Regions from separate parts of the Paenibacillus thiaminolyticus genome, predicted to be linked through region 1. Evidence: riboswitches for the same ligand, from Rfam matches in the RefSeq annotation. Region 1 holds a riboswitch; each other region holds the start of a gene.

Region 1 (6,597 bases):
TCTTCTCCGGATCAAGCGGCTGTCCGCCGACCTTCACCTCGGTGACCCGTTCGCCGGCCGGCTTCTTCACGTCATAGACGAAAGACATGCCGCCAACTTGAAGGAAGGAGCCCGGCAGATCGTCGGTATTCTCCGCTCCTCTGACCGACACTTCCAGCGCAGCCTTCAGATCGGCTCCGGTCGCCTCCACGATGGTCAGCGTATTCGGGAACGGCAGAATGGAATAGAGATCCTTCTTCGTCATGTCTCCCGCCTGCTTGCTGGCGCGGATGCCCCCGCCGTTGACCAGCGCCACATCGGCTTCATAGCCTGTGATCGTCTTCGTCTTGGCAATGATCGCATCAGCGATGAAGTTGCCCAGATTGGTCTCCTGCGCCCGGACCTGCGTGCGCTCGCCGTCCAGATCGACCTCGGTCTTGCCCACGACGGCCTTCATCGATTCCTCGACCTTGACCACGACCTCTTGCACGAGCTTCTCGATCTCCGGATCGGCCTTCACATTCTCGTCATACTCGACCAATCCGCCGCTGAAGCCGACCAGTTCCTTATTGTAATAGAACAGATCGACGCGGCCCAATGATTTGCCGTACTCCCAGTCCTGAACGATATAGGTGCCGTTCACGACTTCCGGCGTATGAAGCGGTGTATGGGAATGGCCCCCGATGATGAGGTCGATGCCCGAGACGTTCTTCGCGATCTCCCGGTCTTTGTCCACGCCGATATGCGAGACGATAATGACATGATCGGCCTCCTTCTTCATCTCCGGCACCAGTTCCTTGGCGATATCTACCGGATCCTTGAACGTCAGCCCCTTCACATTGTTCGGATGCGTCACGATCGGCGTCTCTTCCGCGACGAAGCCGATGAAGGCGAACGTCTCGCCGCCCACCTCGGTCTGGAACGTCGGCACGAGCAAGTTGCTGCCGTCCGCCTTGAAGACGTTGGCGCTAATCATCGGATACTTCAGCTGGTCGCGAAGCTTCAGCAGCTGCTCGTAGCCGAAATCAAATTCGTGGTTCCCGGCTGCCATCGCCGTGTAGCCGAGCGAATTGAGAATCGGAAGAATCGATTCTCCCTTGAATTGGTTCGTATAGATCGTGCCCTGGAACGTATCTCCCGCATCCATCAACAGGAAATTGTTGTTCTCCTTCTCCCATTCCTTGACGAGCGTCGCGATTTTGGCGTAACCGAATTCCTTGCCCTTCTGATCCTCCTGAATGTGGCCATGGACATCATTCGTATGGGCAATCGTAATATGCTCCGTCAGCGCGGCTCCCAACGCTTCCGTGAATTGGTCGCGGGTCACGGAGGCGCCGGCAGGCAGCTCAAGCTCAACGCCCAGCTTCTTCGCAATCCCGGCAAGGCGTTCGGCGGAAGGCGCCAGTCTGTCATTTGCGCTCTCCTCCTCCGTAATCGCGCCCTGTCCAGCCGCCCAGTCAAGATAGCCCTGCGCCCAATAGCCGCTCTGCTCCGGAATCGAAGCTCCGGTTCCTCTCGCAATCAGCGCGACGGCTTCCCCCAATGACACGGGACGCTCAAGCCGCAGATCCCCATGCTCATAGCCTGCAATAATATGCTTCTGCTGCATCCATTCATTGTGCTCCACCGGTTGGAGCGGGGCGGCAAAGGCCGATGCCGAGAACAGCATCCCCAATGCGCCGGTCATGAGGAATGAAGCCGCTTTCATTTGGAGTCTCAAATAATTCACTCTCCCTTTCATCTTGTTGATAGAATACCGACCATCATTGAACAAATGTAAATATACAAAATACTTTTTATCAACTCATAGTATACATAGTTTATTTTTCTGCGGTCAAGACAAAGTTTCATGCCGAGATAGTATGGAAAACATAGGATTTTCATCGATTCTTGCTTTCTGCGAAATGAACATTTGTAAAACCGATCGTTTCATATCGAAATGAAAGCGAATTTGAGCCAGCCTTCCGCTGGGCCATCCCTTCTCCATACCGAGTTCATACTCCGTTCATAATCCTTCCTTAAGCTGAAGCTGAAGCTGCAGTATACATCGAATTTAATAGGAGGAATGCCGATATGAGCAACATAATATCCCGCGAACAGTATGATCGCGCCGCGAAGCTGTTGAGTAGCGAATGGCAGCAGCATGTGTTCAACGGCCGCGTCGTGCCGAACTGGCTGGACGGCGGGAACCGGTTCTGGTACCGCTGCGACGTGCGGCTGGGCAGAGAGAAGGGAACCGAGTATATCCTCGCCGATCCCGAGACGAACGCCTCGAAGCCGGCCTTCGATCATGAACGTCTCGCTTCTTCCCTGAGCCAGGAGGTTGGCCGGACGCTGGATCGCCATCATTTGGAGCTGGATCGGCTGGAACTGCCCGAATCATGCCATCTCATCCGCTTCGATATGGACGGGGCACGCTGGGAATGCGATCTGTCCAGCTATCGGTGCACCCGCCTCCCGGCCCCGGACCGGCCGCTGCCCGAGCCGTATGAGCTGCTCTCCCCCGACGGGCAGTGGGGCGCCTACGCCGAGAAGCATAATCTGTTCACCCGCCATGTGGAGAGCGGGGAAGTGCGGCAGTTGACCTTCGGCGGCGAGCCTTATTATGATTATACAGGCAGTGTGGAGGCGATGAACCTGAATCTTCGCCCCGAGGGCAAGTCATTCCCGGCCGCCTTGTGGTCGCCCGACTCGACGAAGCTCATGACAATGCGGCTCGATCAGCGTTCGCTCCGCGAGCTTCATCTGCTCCAACACGTGCCCTCTGCGGCAAGCGGGGACCTCCGGCCTGTCCGGCATTCGATACGCTATGCTTGTCCGGGCGATCCCCATATCCCGCTGGCCGACATCGTCATCTGCGATATTAAGCGGCAGGACAGCATCGTCGTGGACGCGCCCCGCATCATACTCGGTTCCGACAGCCCCTTCAATCCTCTGGCCCCCCAGGCCTGCTGGAGCAAGGACAGCAAGCAGGTCTGCTATCTGTCCATGGCCCGCGATTACCGTTCGGCCAAGCTGATTGCCGCCGATGCGGAGACGGGGGCGGCCCGCACCGCCATCGAAGAACGGAGCGATACGTTCCTGTTCATCGATCTGTATCATTTCGGCAATCTGGACCTACAGTTACGGCCGGATCCGAACTTCCGCCTGCTGGCCGACGATACCGCCCTCTGGCTCTCCGAGCGCGACGGATACGCTCATCTGTATCTGTTCGACAGCCGCTCGAGACAGCTCATCCGTCAGCTTACATCCGGCGAGTGGAACGTCCGGCGGCTGGCGGCCGTGGATGAGCGGCAGCAATGGATATACTTCACGGCCAGCGGCCGCGAACCGGGGCGCGATCCGTACTTCCAGCACCTGTACCGCATCCGTCTTGACGGGACGGGCTTGACGCTGCTGACGCCGGAGGATGCGGATCATAAGATCGCCTTCGCTCCGGATCTGAGCTGCTTCACGGACACCTATTCGCGCGTCGATCTGCCTCCGGTATCCGTGCTTCGCCACAACGACGGCAGCCTCGTCCGGGAGCTGGAGCGGGCCGATATCGAGCTGCTGCTGGAGCAGGGCTATCAGCTTCCGGAACGGTTCACGGTCAAGGCGGCGGATGGGGTTACGGATCTATACGGCATTTTGATCCCTCCCGCATCCTGCGAGCCTGGGCGGAAGTATCCGCTGATCGATTATTTTTACGGGGGACCTCAGCTTCTCAATACGCCGAAATCGTTCCTGTGGGAGTCCGCCATCGATTTCTCCGGCGGATCGCAATCGTTCACCCAACTCGGATTCGTAACGATCGTGATGGACGGAACGGGCACTCCTTACCGCTCCAAGGCGTTCCATGACGCGTCCGACGGCAATCTCGAGCATGCGGCCGGATTAGCGGATCATGCCGCCGCCATCCCTCAGCTCGCCGAACGATATCCGTTCATCGATCCGAAGCGCGTCGGCATCTGGGGTGTCTCCGGGGGAGGCTACGGCTCGGCCCGGGCCATTCTGACCTATCCCGACGTCTATTCCGTCGCCGTCTCGGGGGCCGGCAATCACGATCAGCGGGCCTACATTGCAGCATGGGGCGATCGGTTCCAGGGACTGGCCGACAAGGAACATCCGGAGAGGTATGGCCGTCAGGACAACGCACAGCTGGCGGCTAATCTGAAGGGCAAGCTGCTGCTCGCGCACGGCGATATGGATGACAATGTTCATATGGCGCATACGATGCAGCTCGTCGACGCACTGATCCGGGCGAACAAGGACTTCGATCTGCTCATCATGCCGAACGTCGGCCATAGCATTCAGTCGAACCGCTATTTTATCCGGCGGAAATGGGACTATTTCGTGAAGCATCTGCTCGGAGCCGAACCGCCTGCCCAGTATGAGATTGCGCCGGAGGTGCAGCACTTGCCCGCACAGGCTGCTCTGTCCATTCCCGACTAACCCAATGAAAATTAAATTGACAACCGCAGCATTCCTGTGTATGATTCTCACAAGACAATTTCATTATCTTGACCTTATCAAGAGCGACTGAGGGAATAGGCCCTATGACGTCCAGCAACCTTACCCATTATGGTAAAAGGTGCTAAATCCTACAGAATGCGCGGCATTCTGAGAGATAAGTGGTTCCTATCGATGGAATGCAGCAGCCTCTTTCTCTCATGGAAAGAGGCTTTTTTTCATTCGCTGGAATAGATGCTGGCCGGACGAGACAATACAGCATGAACGTTGGAGTGTGAGAGAGATGATAGAGATAAGGAATCTTATCAAGGAATACCGAAGCAAGACGGGAACGGTCGTCGGTGTCGATAATGTCTCGCTGCAGATAGAGAAGGGCGACATCTACGGCATCATTGGGCGAAGCGGAGCCGGCAAAAGCTCCCTGCTCCGCTGCATCAATCTGCTGGAGCAGCCGGCATCGGGCAGCATCCTCGTCGACGGCGTCGATCTGACCAAGCTGCAGGGCGAGCAGCTGCGGCAGGCCCGGTTGAAGATCGGCATGATCTTTCAACATTTTCACCTGATTCGATCCAAGACGGTCTATGAGAACATCGCCTTTGCGCTCAAGGCGAACCGGACATCCAGGGCGGACATCGAAGCGCGGGTGACCGAGCTATTGGAGATGGTCGGCTTGTCCGACAAGCGCGATGTCTATCCTTCGCAGCTGAGCGGCGGCCAGAAGCAGCGGGTGGGCATCGCCAGGGCGCTCGCGAACGATCCGCATGTGCTGCTCTGCGATGAGGCGACATCCGCGCTCGATCCGGAGACGACCCAGTCCATTCTCGACCTGCTGCAAAAAATCAACCGTGAATGGAAGCTGACAATCGTCCTGATTACCCATGAGATGGAAGTCGTCAAGGCAATCTGCGATCGGATGGCCGTCATGCAGAACGGCCGCGTCGTCGAGGAGGGGCCTGTCTATGATATCTTTTCCGATCCGCAGCATCCGATGACCCGCTCCTTCATCAACAGCCTGTTCCAATTCGATCTGCCCGACCGCCTGCTCCGGCACAGCACGGGAACCGTCGTCAAGATTCACTTCGTCGCGCCGCAGGCGGAGGAAGCCGTCATTACCGACATGCTGAAGCAGTTCGATGTCACAGGCAATATCCTGCATGGCAAGATCGAATACATCCATGATACGCCTCTCGGCATCCTCATCCTGGAGCTGAACGGCAATCCGTCCGAAGTGCAGCGGGCCATGGATTATATCGCATCACGAACGCACCGATTGGAGGTAATCAGATAGATGGACTCCCTCATACAGATCTTGCCCGATCTGTACAAGGCGTTTTTTCAGACCTTGTATATGGTGGGCATCTCATTAGTTGTCGCTTTAATTCTGGGTCTTCCTATTGGAATAATATTATTTGTAACGGATAAAGGACTGTTTCTCGAAAATCGCCTTACCCGCGTCGTCCTCGGCTTCATCGTCAACATGATCCGATCGGTTCCGTTCATCATCCTGCTCGTGACCCTGCTGCCGCTGACGAAGCTGATCGCCGGCACTACGATTGGTCCGACAGCCGCATCTGTCTCGTTGTCGGTGGCCGCCATCCCGTTCTTCGCCCGGCTCGTCGAGACCGCGCTGCGCGAGATCGACAAGGGCGTTATCGAAGCTGCCGTGTCGATCGGGGCCACACCTTGGATGATCATCCAGGATGTGCTGCTTCCCGAAGCGAAGCCCGGCATCGTGCAAGGGATTAATATTACCGCGATCAGCCTCGTGGCCTACTCGGCCATGGCCGGGACGGTCGGCGGAGGCGGCATCGGCGATCTGGCGATCCGGTTCGGCTATTACCGCTATGACAATACGGTCATGTTCACCACCGTCATCGTCCTGATCTGTCTCGTGCAGCTCATTCAATATGCCGGCGATTTCCTGGCCAAAAAGGTAGACAAGCGCTAACGCAAGGTTACAACATCATTTCACATATATATGGAGGGTATCATCATGAAAAAGACAGCCATTCTTCTCTCGCTCATCCTGACGCTCAGCCTGTTGGCCGCCTGCGGCAGCGGCCCGTCCTCCAGCGGCGGGGACAATGCGAAGCAGGAAGAGCGCAAAACATTGAAGTTCGGGGCCACCGCCGGCCCATACAGCGATATGCTGACGAAGGCGATCAA
Region 2 (6,597 bases), 2.8 Mb from region 1:
GCTACTTCCGGGTGAACCGGCGGACGAATGCGTCGCCAATCCATTGCAGAATTTGCACGAGCAGCACCATAATAAAAATCGAAATGATCATGACTTCAAATTCGTAGCGGTGATACCCGTATCGAATGGCCAAGTCCCCAAGACCGCCGCCGCCGACCATGCCTGACATTGCCGTATAGGTAACGAGTGTGACGGCCGTAATCGTCGCGCCGGCGATAAGGCCCGGCATCGCCTCCGGCAGCAGCACCTTGCGCACGATCTGCCAGGTCGAAGCGCCCATTGCCTGCGCGGCTTCGATGACGCCGCGGTCCACCTCGCGCAGCGAGGTCTCCACCAGCCGGGCGAAGAATGGCGCAGCCGCAATAACGAGCGGCGGAATCGTGCCTTCGACCCCGATCGAGGTGCCGACAATCATCCGGGTGACCGGAATCAGCGCGATCATCAGAATCACGAACGGCGCGGAACGCAAAATGTTGACGATGAAAGAAACTGCGAAATATACGGTTCTCCCGGCCGTTCCTTTTGATTTTCCTGTCAAATAAAGCAGTACGCCGAGCGGAAGCCCGATAACGATCGTGAACAGGACGGAGAACAGCATCATCGCCAGCGTGTCGCTTGTCGCCGTTCCAATATCGCCCCAGTTGATTTTGGAGAAATCCAGATCCTTCATTAGGCGATCACCTCCACTTCAAGTCCTCTATCCTTCAGCGCGGAGAGCGATCTATCGACATCCGGCTGGCCGCCGTCCAGCCGAACGACCAATTGGCCATAGGGAGTATCCTTCATGCGCGATATCGTCCCCTGCAATATCGTGAAGCGGACCCCCGCCTCGGTAAGGACGGTCTGCAGCACAGGCTCATACGTCACATCGCCCAAGTAATTGATCTTGACGACGCGCGAATGGTCTCCTGCCTGCCCCTGGAAGGCCATCCACGGCTGCAGGTCGGCGTCATGGCGCTCCTCCATAATGAATTCCCTCGTTACCGGATGCTGCGGCTTCAGGAAGACATCGACGACCTTGCCATGCTCTGCAATCTCGCCGGCATGGATGACCGCGACCCGGTCGCATATCGCCTGAATGACATGCATCTCGTGGGTGATGAGAACGATCGTGATGCCGAAGCGCCGGTTAATATCGAGCAGCAGCTCCAGAATCGATTGCGTCGTCTGCGGATCGAGCGCAGAAGTCGCTTCGTCACAGAGCAGCACCTTCGGATCGTTGGCAAGCGCTCGCGCAATGCCGACCCTCTGCTTCTGTCCCCCGGACAACTGCGCCGGATATTTATTGCGGTGCTCCTCGAGACCGACGAGACGGATTAATTCATCCGCTTTCGCCTTCACTTGGGCGGCAGACGCATTCTGCAGCCGCAGCGGGAATGCGACATTGTCGAACACGGTCGCCGAGGACAGCAGATTAAAATGCTGAAAAATCATGCCGATCTTGCTGCGCTGCTCCTGCAGCTCCCGCTTCGACAGCTTCATCATGTCCACCTGATCCACGAACACCTTCCCGGAGGTCGGGCGCTCCAGCAGGTTGATGCTGCGCAGCAGTGTGCTCTTGCCGGCCCCGGAGTGGCCGATAATGCCAAAAATTTCTCCCTGCTCTATCGTCAAACTGACATCGTTCAATGCGAGAGGTCCGGATAGCTTGCCTTTGACTTCATATTGTTTGCTGATATGCTCCAGACGAATCAATGATAGTTTTCCCCTTCCTAATTAGCGGTGGCCTGTATCTCTGTATTCACGCCAAAAGCCCCCTCTTGGCAGATGCCAAAAGGGGGCTGTATCATGTGCTTCTCGTGTGCAGGTGGGTTAGCGCCCTTTCTTATCTGCCAGAACTTATCCGTTCTGAAGGAATTAGCACCATTGACATCCTGCAATCTTGCGGCAGCGGTAAGCTGCGTGCAAATACGGGTTGCAGGATCGGTTGCCGGGCTTCACAGGGCCTGTCCCTCCGCCACTCTTGATAAGAAATCGTTATGAAATTATTCAAAGTATATGATATTACTCGGATATTGTCAATTGACTTTTCTTACCTTACGTTTCATTTTTCCAGGGTAACGAGAGCCCGGAACGAAGCGGTAAGCGCGCCGCACACCATCTGCATGCCTTCTTCCACATCGTCCATATTCGCCTGGATATCCTCCAGCCGCAGCTTGCTGTTCAAGCTGCGGTGCCGCTGCCACAGATCGTCCTGCATCTCCGCATTCATATAGTGAATCTCGGTATTGCGGCGTGTGCGCAGGCGCTGCATCGCTTCTCCATGCAGCTGCTTGAGGCCGGACAGCTTGTCGGTCAGGCGCGGATGCCTGCCTGTCAGATGCAGCCGGCGGAGCACCGTGAAGTAAGAGAACAAATGCTTCATTTGCTCCGTCTCCAGCCGCAGCACCTCATTCAGCAGCGTCCCCAGCTTGTCCAGGATGGAGAAGACGCGGATGAACGCATTTTTGTAAAAGTAGACGTGACGGTAATAATCATCCAATTCATGATCATTCATATCTTCCTGATACTGCTTCGTCACCCGCTCCGCATACTTGCCGGAAGCATAGATGCTCTGCTCCAGCTCATCGAGCGATGTGCGAAGCCCTACCGTCCAGATTTCGATTTTGCGCCAGTAATGCCCCGGATCCCCGCCGTTGTCCATCTGCTTCCTTACATGCGACAGATAGCGGTCTATCGCTTCCATCGCTTCCTTCAACGCGCCTTCATCCCTGCGGGGCGCTTCCCCGAACAGGCTTCGCAGCATCGTGACCACCCCCGATTAGAATCCGTTCGGGAAATAGTCTTTCCAACGATCGTCCACCCGTTGCACGATATCTTCGCGCGGGAACAATTCGTCCGGGTAGCCCGGCTTCATGCGCGCATCAATAACAATCGGCAGTTGATACGCAATGTGGTGATTTCGGACTTCCATCCGCGCGTATATATCAGAAGCAGGGTTGAAGCGAGTGAACACCGTCCACAGGAAAGACAGCTGCGTGCGGGCCACTTGCGCATCGTCCACCAGGAATACGAGCGGCCAAGGCGTCTCCTGCGCGGCCAACCGCTCCATCAGCCGTTCCGCCAACTGCGGCTCGGCCTCATAGGACGCTCCGGACATCGTCAGGCAACCGCGGCAGAATACGGCCACATCCGATATTTCGTCAATCGGGCCTCCCTCATACGTATGCGGGAGCTCGCGGACCGGCTCGCCGACCCCCAGCATTATGCCCTTGCTGCCGTGATTCAGCTTGTGCCCGGTATAATCGAGCGTATCATGTGACGTATTGTTGAGCACATACAGGTCCGACTCCGGTTGGAAGCGCTCCAATACGTTCTCCATCAGCTGCGCGAAATTGTCCAGATCGACATCCTGATCGGTGAGCATCAGGAATTTGGTCAGGCTGAGCTGGCCTTCCCCGAGAATCCGGAAGCCGCTCAGCATCGCCTCGCGGGAATAGCTCTCCCGGACGACGGCAGCGGCCAGAGAATGGACGCCTGTCTCCGGATAAGGATGCACCTTGCGCACGCTCGGCATGACCATCGGGAAGGCCGGTGACAGCAATTTGACCAGATACTCGCCCAAATAGTAGTCCTCCTGACGCGGCTTGCCGACGATCGTCGCCGGGTAGATCGCGTCCTTGCGGTGGTACATGTGCTTCACATTGACAATCGGGAACTCATGCGCCCACGAGTAATAGCCGTAATGGTCGCCGAACGGCCCTTCCAGCCGCCGCTCATGCGGAGGCACGTAGCCCTGGATGACGAACTCAGCTTCCGCCGGAATGCGATGCCCTTCGAAGCCGCTGTCCACGACAGGCAGGCGCTCGCCCATGACGAAGGAGGCCATGAGCAGCTCCGGCAGCTTCTCCGGGAGCGGCGCGATGGCTGCCGCAATCAATGCGGGCGGGCCGCCGACATAGATGGACACCGGCAGCGCCTCGTTCCGGAGCTCGGCTTCATGATAATGGAAGCCGCCGCCTTTTTGAATCTGCCAGTGGATTCCGGTCGTCTCGTCATCGTATATTTGAACCCGGTACATTCCCAGGTTATGATCGCTGCCCTTGCGTGCGGGATGCTCGGTGTAGACGAGCGGGAGGGTAATGAACGGCCCCCCGTCCAATTGCCAGCTCGTTAACGCCGGCAGGCCTTGCATCGGCATATCGGTCCGCTTCACGTCCATAATCGGCGCTTGAGCGGATGATACATCCTTCATGCCTACCTTGAGCAGGCCCAGCAGTTCTTTGACCAGGCTTCGTTCTTCCCACAGCTTCTTCGGCGATGGAGGCATGAAGCGATTCACCGCTTCGATGCATTTGTTGGCGAACTGCTCCGGTCTCGGCCCGAAGGCCATATCCACCCGCCGGGTCGTCCCGAACAGGTTCGTAGCGACGGAGAACGGGCTTCCCTTCACATTGGTGAACAGCAGGGCGGGGCCGCCTTCCTCGATCACCCGCCGATGAATTTCAGCGATCTCGAGATACGGATCGACTTCGGCTTCGATGACCGCCAACTCGTTCTCCCGCTTGAGCGTATGAATGAAACTGCGAATATTCGAAAATGACAACGCTAGCCCTCCTTAGATCGTTAGCTGGGTAAATATTTGCTGCAAATCGGCTCGCTATATTCTGTAATACGCGCCACAGTTACGTACTATTATGTAGTATATCTGTTTTTCATGAGAACCTAAAGCGCTACAACCGGACAGCTTACGACAATGTAAGAGAATCGTAAGCAGGTTGCATGGCACCGCCCCATCCGTATCGATAAAATAAGAGAAGAAGTTCAAAAAGTTCGCTTCTGATCTCACGAAGAATTCATGTAAGCAGTTCGGCATCGAATCTTGCACTCACTCTCGAAATCCGCTGCTCATGTAGTTTTGCCTACACTGCGCTGCTCTTTCTTCGAGTTCAAGCAACCTTCTCGGTGCTGAGAACCGACCTTTTTGAACACTCATTATGATTCTTAAGCAAGACCACACTTTACGGGAGGTAGATGTTCATGAGAAGCATGAATCGGGACACAGAGCGCAGACGTTGGAATGTCCGTTGGCTGGCTGCGGCGAAAGCGGCCGCGTCCGTACTGCTGTTCGGCGCTCACGCCGAAGATGCCCGTCAATTGAGAGAAGGAGCGTAAATCGGCTTATGTTCACGGGAACCCCACGCAATACAAGAAGAAGCAGATCGCTTGTAGCACGTTAGCCCGCCATGGCGCCGCGCACCGTCAAGTGACTGCTTCTTTTCGCTTTATGTTCGTTCACGCAGCTGCCATACGCGAATGCTCATATGACATAGCACGCTGAACAGTCCGCAAATCAACACTGCATGCAGCATTCCCGCAAATAAATACAAATTCTCATCCGTTATCGCAAAAACAACGAGCGCCCCGCTTACAATCTGCCCTGCACACAGCGCAATCGACCATATCCCGCACAGCTGAATCTCACGGTTATCCTTATGATGATGGTAAGCGAAATGCGCCATTACCGCGACGACAATCAGCAGCAGCGCTGCAGCCACCCGGTGCATGAAAGCGATTGCGGTTCCTCCCGTCATGTCAGGGATCCACTCGCCATTGCAGAGCGGCCATCCCAGGCAGCCGCCGGATGACTCCGTATGCCGTACGAAGGCGCCGACGTATATGACGATATATGTATATAACCATGTGAACCAGACGGCGTAGCGGAACGTATCGCTGATTCTGCCCGCATGTTGAACGATGCCCCGTTCATACCTTCGCAGCGCCAGGCAGAGCAGGAAGGATGAGGCGAACGCCAGCAAAGAGATTCCGAAATGCAGCGCCATGACAGGCGGAGACTGAGTAAAGACGACGGCGAGCGCCCCCATAATCGCCTGAATGACCGTAAAAATAAGTGTCAGTAATGAATACATGACTGCGTCACGCTTGTCTCGCGCGAACCGATACACAAAAATAAATGATGCCAGTACGAGAATGCCCACAATCCCGGTTACGATACGGTGCGAGTATTCAATCATCGATTCGATGGTGTAGGCAGGCACGAATTTGCCATTGCACAACGGCCAATCGGTGCCGCAGCCTTGGCCGGAGCCCGTCTTCGTGACAAGGGCGCCGTTCAGCACGACGATGAACATGCCGATGCACGTGGCGTAAGCCAATAACTTCAATTTACGGTAGATGTTCGAATTCACCAGTTTCACCTGACCCGTTATTTTCATTTGAAATCAATCACGCTTCGACCTTTTTGAACACGTATTATTAAAATAATTCTTACCTACAAAGCATGCCAATCGTCCCCATTATACAAGATTTCCTAATCGAATGTACGGCAAAATTGTGACAAATATTACACATCACCATAAAACCGGATCGATGCGTTTCCTTGCGCACCTATAAAAAAATCCGCCCCATCCAAGGGCGGATCATGTGTTCTCTTCTGGCTTATACCGCTTCAGACACCGCAATGGCCCGATCTGCGAACTGTTCAATCTCCGGCCGCGTCTTGCGCAGCTTGTTGACGAAGCGAATCGTCTCCTTGCCGCTCTTGAAGGCAACGAAGCTAGGAATGCCGAGAATGTGGTACTGCTGGGCCACATCGACCAATGCTTCCGCATCCACCTCGAAAAATACGGCCTTCCC
Region 3 (6,597 bases), 300 kb from region 1:
AGTGGATCGCCTGCTATGCCGATCTCCATCCGAATGCGGAAGTGTACGATCGGCTGGCCCAATGGCGCAGGGAAGCGGCCACGAGGCTCAGACGCGCTCCTTACTGGATTGCGTCGAACCGGATGCTTCGCATGGTCAGCGCCTATTTGCCGCAGCAGTTGGAGGAGTTGGAGCAGATACCCGGCTTCGGCGTCGTGAAGGTCCGTGACTTCGGCGAAGAGATTATTCAGATCGCGAAGCAGTATGCCCGCACGACGGATTTCCCGCTGGATTGGGTGGCGGACGCCGTGAGCGAACCTGAATTCGCCAGATGGGTCTATGCGGAATGGGAAGCGAAGCAGGCAAATGAACTGGCCAAAATATCGGAGCGCCGTCTGTTGATGGAAGGGCTGCAGCAAGGGATGGGGATCGAGCAGCTGATGGATCGGCTGCAGGTGGATCGGCGCGAATTAATTATGCGCATCGAGAAGATTACGAAGGAAGGCGGCGCGATCGAAGGGCTGGCCGAGGAGGAGTTGGCTTCCATGCCTCCCGTCGAGCGCGAAGCGGTCGAGTCCGCCCTCATTGAACTGGGGGACGAGTACATCAAGCCGATCTATATTAAGGCATTCGGCGAAGCGGCGCTGGAGCTGCCGGCTCCCGAGCTCCAGACCAATTATGAACGAATTCGCCTCCTCCGGCTTCTGCACCGCAGACGGAAGAACCGGGAGGCGCGGCAGGCGAAGGCGGGTTAATCCGAGGGAAGCATGAACAAGCCCGCATCCCTTGGAGCGGGAGGCGGGCTTGCGCTTTATCGTGCGTATGTGTATAAGGACGGATTTCGGAATCTGTTTAGATCCAGTCTTTTTTGCGGAACAGGTAGAACATCAGGGCCCCGAGTATGAGCATAAAGCCGATAATATAGATCGACCCGTATCCCCATGACATGAATGGTATAAACTCAAAGTTCATGCCGTAAATGCCGGTAATAAGCGTCAGCGGCATGAAGATCGTCGTAATCGCGGTAAATACGCGCATAATATCATTCGCGCGGTTGGCGATGCTGAGCTGATACGATTCCCGCAAGTTGCCCATCAGGTCGCGGAATGTCTCGAACGTCTCGGAGACTTTGACCGCATTTTCATAGATATCCCGGAAGTACTTCTGCAGATCGTCATCGATCAGCCGGAGATCCTTCCGGTACAGGACGATCAGTACTTCTTTTTGCGGGGCCAGCCCTTTCTTCAGCCACAGAATCTCGCTGCGAAGACTGATGATCGCGTTCAAATGGGCTTTCTTGGCGCTGACGATCAGCTCTTCCTCCAAGGTGTCAATCTTGGCTTCGATTCGATCGGCTACCGAGAAGTAATTATCCACCAAGATATCGATTAAGTGGTACAGCATGCGGTCGGCCGCGCTTACCTGCTGCTCCCACAGCATCGGCTTGACCATCCGCAATTCATTGATTTTCTGCTTCGTGACGGTGATGATGTAGTGCTTGCCGAGGAATATGTTCAAGGCCCGCAGGAATATTTCCTCATCGTCGAACCGGATGCTGTTCAGAACGATGAAATAATGATTTTCATAGATTTCGATTTTGGGCCGCTGCTCTTCCTCGCTCATGCAGTCCTCGACCGCGAGATCATGAATGGAGAACAAAGGCTGCAGCTCGACCAAATCTTCAAGATCGGCATCTAACCAATAGAAGCCGCTCTCCGGCGGAGTCAGTGTCATCTGTATGTCATCCACCGGCGTAAAGACGCCTTCGTTAACTAGACGGATTTTCATTGCTCTCTCCCCTTCGGCCGCATGTCGGATGCGGCAGCTTGCTTCGTCTGTTCAGACGATTCGCGCAGGGAAGATGCAGATGAGGGCCGTTCACCCCAGGGCACGGCAGCTAATCGCGCATGATGCTCGGGGATGGGCATAATGACAGAACGCGACAGCCGTCAAGCTGCACGGGGTCCCGCCGAATCGCCTTATTCGGTTGTCCGTTCGTACCTCGGCATTGCCTCGGGTCGCCATCCATCCGAAATTCACCCCAATTGAAATGATTTACGATAATCTTCGAACGCTTTATGACAACAGTGCCGCTCAAGCACCAGTTTAGTATACCGCTCGGCACGTCCTTTTTTCAAGAAAAAATCGGCTTGCTGCAACGTGCATGGAATACGATATGCGGGAAGGAGCAAAAGGTGATTTTCCTCTTGACTTATTGCTTGACTTAGCTTTAAATTATTACAAAGTCCTATTCGGCTTCACAGGACTGCAATCGAATATGCAATGTTAGCAATCTTATCAAGAGCAGGTGGAGGGACAAGCCCGATGAAACCCGGCAACCGGCAGATGCGCAGAACCGTTCTTGCATGTTAAGGACGTATCTGCGGCGCGCACGGTGCTAATTCTTGCGGTAGCGGTCAGAAGACTGCTGCTGACAGATGAGAGAGGCGCATGATTTAGGCTATGCATAACCTTTCTCGAATGTCGGGAAAGGTTTTTTTGTACCCTCATACCGCAAGCGACAACCAATCTATGATGGATTTTATGAAGGAGGAGAGCGTCATGCCGATTAAGATTCCCGATCATTTGCCGGCCAAAGAAATATTGTTTCAGGAGAATATATTCGTGATGGACGAAACCCGCGCGTATCACCAAGATATCCGTCCCTTGCGAATTGTCATCCTGAATCTGATGCCGACGAAAGAAACGACCGAGACGCAACTGCTGCGACTCATTGGCAATACGCCGCTGCAAGTGGATGTGACGCTGCTTCATCCAGCGACGCACACGTCCAAAAATACATCCGCTGAACATTTATCTGCATTCTATAAGACATTCGATGAAATCGAGGAACAGCAATTCGACGGCATGATTATTACGGGGGCGCCGGTTGAACAGATGGACTTCGAGGAAGTGACCTATTGGAGCGAGCTATGCCGCATTATGGAATGGTCTTCCGCAAATGTGACGTCCACGTTCCATATTTGCTGGGCTTCCCAGGCTGGATTATACTTCCATTACGGCATTCCGAAATATCCGCTCGAACGCAAAATTTTCGGCGTGTATCCGCATTGTACGACCTTGGACAATGTGAAGCTGACGCGAGGCTTCGATGACGTGTTCCTCGTGCCTCAGTCCCGGCATACGGAGGTTCGCCGCGAGGACGTGGAACGCGTCCCGGAGCTGGATATTCTCGCCGAGTCAGATGAGGCGGGCGTATATCTCGCGGCCACGCGGGACGGAAAGCATATCTTCGTGACAGGTCATTCCGAGTACGACCCATGCACGTTGAAATGGGAATATGATCGGGATACCGCCAAAGGGATGGAGATGGAGCTGCCGGTCAATTACTTCCCGAACAACGATCCGTCACGCCAGCCGCGTTCGTCGTGGCGCGCGCACGCCAATCTGTTGTTCTCGAACTGGCTGAACTACTATGTCTATCAGGAAACGCCGTACGAACTGGGCAGAGCCGTATTGCGTAAGGAAGGGGCCAACGCATAATGGTGGAGCGCAACGAAGCCGATTACCGCATAGAAAGCCGTCTTGCTCAGATCGGGTCGGTTAACGATCCGGCCACAGGATCCGTTAATTATCCGATTTACCAGGCTACCGCCTATCGTCATCCGAGATTGGGACAGAGCACGGGCTTCGATTATATCCGGACGAAGAATCCGACGCGCACGGTGCTGGAGGAAGCGGCAGCCGCCCTAGAGCAGGGCGATGCCGGCTTCGCCTGCAGCTCGGGCATGGCCGCGATACAGACGGTGTTCGCCAAATTCGGGCAAGGCGATCATCTGATCGTGTCGCTCGATCTGTACGGCGGGACGTACCGTCTGCTGGAGCGGATATGGTCCCGCTGCGGGGTCACCGCAACCTATGTCGACACGAATGATCTGGATGCGCTGGAGTCGTCCCGCACGCCGCAGACGAAGGCGGTCTTCATCGAGACGCCGACCAATCCGCTGATGATGATTACGGATATTGAGCGGGTGGCGGCCTGGGCGAATAAGCACGGCCTGCTGACGATTGTGGACAATACGCTGCTGACGCCATTCTTCCAGCGTCCTCTGGAGCTTGGAGCGGACATTGTCGTACATAGTGCGACGAAGTATCTCGGCGGCCACAACGATGTGCTGGCGGGTCTTATCGTGACCAAGGGCAGCGAGTTGTCGGAGGAGATGGCTTTCCTCCACAACTCGATCGGCGCTGTGCTGAGCCCGTCGGATTCGTACCAGCTGATGCGGGGCATGAAGACACTGGCGCTGCGGATGGAGCGTCATGAATACAATGCGACCCGCCTCGCGGAATGGCTGCTGGAGCACCCGGCTGTCGAAGCGGTCTATTATCCCGGTCTGGCCGATCATCCGGGCTGCGAGATTCAACGTCGCCAGTCTTCCGGCAACACCGGCATCTTCTCCTTCCGCTTGAAGAATGCGCGCTATGTCGATCCGATTCTGCGCCATCTGAAGCTGATCGCGTTCGCGGAGAGCCTGGGCGGCGTCGAGTCGCTGATGACCTATCCGGCGGTGCAGACTCACGCCGATATCCCGGCGGAGATTCGGGACCGGATCGGGGTGGACGATCGGCTGCTGCGCTTCTCCGTCGGCATTGAGCATGTCGACGACCTGATCGAAGATCTGGCGCAAGCGCTGGAAGCTGCCCGGTTGGAGGTGGAGCAGGGATGAGCGAATCAGACAAAGAGAAGCCGGAGTTGAAGCAAGGACAGGCGCTCGATTTTACAACGAAGCTGATTCATTTCGGCGGGGAAAGCGACAAGACGACGGGCGCGTCTAGCGTGCCGATTTATCAGGCGACGACGTTCCATCATCACGATATTTACGACCCGCCGGAATTCGATTACTCGCGCTCGGGCAATCCGACCCGGCAGGCCTTGGAGGATCATATCGCCGTGCTGGAAGGGGGAACGAACGGATACGCGTTCGCTTCTGGGATGGCGGCGATCTCCTCCGCCTTCCTGCTCTTCTCCGCAGGCGATCATATTATCGTAACCGAGGATGTATACGGTGGAACCTACCGTCTGCTGACGACGATTCTGAACCGGCTTAAGATCGAATCGACCTTCGTCGACATGACCGATATCGATCAGGTGAAGGCAGCGCTGCGTCCGAATACGAAGGCGGTCTATATGGAGACACCGTCCAACCCGACCCTCAAAATTACCGACATTGCGGAGGTATGCGGCTGGGCGAAGGAGCACGGCTTGCTGACGCTCCTGGACAACACGTTCATGACGCCGTATCATCAGCTGCCGATCGCCCACGGGGTGGACATTGTGCTCCACAGCGCGACGAAGTTCCTGAGCGGACACAGCGACGTGCTGGCCGGTCTGATTGTGACGGCGACCGAGGAGCTGGGCGCGCGCATCAAGCAGCTTCAGAACGGCCTTGGCACGGTGCTTGGCGTGCAGGACAGCTGGCTGCTCATGCGCGGAATGAAGACGTTGGGGGCACGGATGAGCCACAGCGAGCAGAGCGCCCGCCGCTTGGCGGCCTGGCTGCAGGAACGAAGCGACATCAGCCGGGTCTATTATCCCGGCCTGGCGGATCATCCGCGCCGCACCGTTCACGAGAAGCAGTCCGCGGGCTATGGCGCGGTCGTCTCGTTCGATGTCGGCTCCGGCGAACGGGCGAAGCGGGTGCTGAACCAGGTGAAGCTTCCGCTGGTCGCGGTCAGCCTCGGCGCGGTGGAAAGCATCCTGTCCTATCCGGCGATGATGTCGCATGCCTCGATGCCGGGACAGGTTCGGCTGGAGCGCGGCATCACGGACGGGTTGCTGCGGTTCTCGGCCGGACTGGAGCATATCGACGATCTGCTCCAGGATCTGGATCAAGCGTTGAACCGCTAGCCGGGCGCTCGCTTCTTCATTTTTCCTTATATATACGGCATTATGCCCTCTTCAGCGGTAAGATCCGGCCATGTTGTGCGCCTGCTTTCGCTGGAGAGGGTGCTGTTTTTTCGCCCATAATTGTGGTACGATTATGAAGTCATTGACATGAATGGCCAAAGTGCTCTATCGGGCAACGGCCGCATGTCGGGAGCTGATATCGAATGACTTGCGAATAGAGGAGCATCCTGCTGGATGCATCCGCTTCGTGCTGCATGTACGCTCATACAGCATGCAACTTTTGAGAGAGGAAGTGACTGTGACGATGTCACCGATTGATCGCATTTTGGATAAAGCGCTGCGCGGTGAACGTATCGACACGGATGAGTGCGTGACGTTATTCGCGTCCGATCAGGTAGAGAAGATCGGGCATGTCGCCAACCAGATCATGTTGAAATGGCATCCTGAACCGCTCGCTACGTTCGTCATCGGACGCAATGTGAATTATACGAATATCTGCGATACGTACTGCCGGTTCTGCGCGTTCTACCGTGCCCCGGGTTCCAAAGAAGGCTACGTGCTTCCGGACGAAGTCATCTTCCAGAAGATTCAGGAAACGATCGATGTCGGCGGTACGGAGATTTTGATGCAGGGCGGGACGAATCCGGAGCTTCCGTTCAGCTATTATACGAATCTGCTCACAGCGATTAAGGAGCGCTTCCCTAGCATTATCATGCATTCCTTCTCACCGGCGGAAATATTGAAGATGA

What was found. A riboswitch is a leader RNA that binds a small molecule or an ion and turns the genes downstream of it on or off. The one in region 1 is predicted to bind S-adenosylmethionine.
Region 2: linked by a shared signal. The riboswitch ahead of FLT43_RS23285 (methionine ABC transporter ATP-binding protein) and the one ahead of FLT43_RS11000 (methionine ABC transporter ATP-binding protein) in region 1 are both predicted to bind S-adenosylmethionine.
Region 3: linked by a shared signal. The riboswitch ahead of metA (homoserine O-acetyltransferase MetA) and the one ahead of FLT43_RS11000 (methionine ABC transporter ATP-binding protein) in region 1 are both predicted to bind S-adenosylmethionine.

What each region holds. Positions count from the first base shown of each region.
Region 1 is NZ_CP041405.1:2,437,526-2,444,122, forward strand. It holds gene FLT43_RS10990 (bifunctional metallophosphatase/5'-nucleotidase) at 1-1,687, opposite strand, end outside; gene FLT43_RS10995 (S9 family peptidase) at 2,053-4,413, shown strand; SAM riboswitch class I at 4,485-4,595, shown strand; gene FLT43_RS11000 (methionine ABC transporter ATP-binding protein) at 4,715-5,719, shown strand; gene FLT43_RS11005 (methionine ABC transporter permease) at 5,720-6,379, shown strand; gene FLT43_RS11010 (MetQ/NlpA family ABC transporter substrate-binding protein) at 6,425-6,597, shown strand, end outside.
Region 2 is NZ_CP041405.1:5,236,314-5,242,910, reverse strand. It holds gene FLT43_RS23290 (methionine ABC transporter permease) at 2-670, opposite strand; gene FLT43_RS23285 (methionine ABC transporter ATP-binding protein) at 670-1,695, opposite strand; SAM riboswitch class I at 1,823-1,973, opposite strand; gene FLT43_RS23280 (Cthe_2314 family HEPN domain-containing protein) at 2,045-2,746, opposite strand; gene FLT43_RS23275 (UbiD family decarboxylase) at 2,762-4,546, opposite strand; gene FLT43_RS30595 (hypothetical protein) at 4,981-5,115, shown strand; gene FLT43_RS23270 (COX15/CtaA family protein) at 5,226-6,176, opposite strand; gene FLT43_RS23265 (thioredoxin family protein) at 6,400-6,597, opposite strand, start outside.
Region 3 is NZ_CP041405.1:2,134,701-2,141,297, reverse strand. It holds gene FLT43_RS09610 (HRDC domain-containing protein) at 1-734, shown strand, start outside; gene corA (magnesium/cobalt transporter CorA) at 832-1,767, opposite strand; SAM riboswitch class I at 2,272-2,424, shown strand; gene metA (homoserine O-acetyltransferase MetA) at 2,542-3,483, shown strand; gene FLT43_RS09595 (aminotransferase class I/II-fold pyridoxal phosphate-dependent enzyme) at 3,483-4,667, shown strand; gene FLT43_RS09590 (trans-sulfuration enzyme family protein) at 4,664-5,848, shown strand; gene mqnC (cyclic dehypoxanthinyl futalosine synthase) at 6,153-6,597, shown strand, end outside.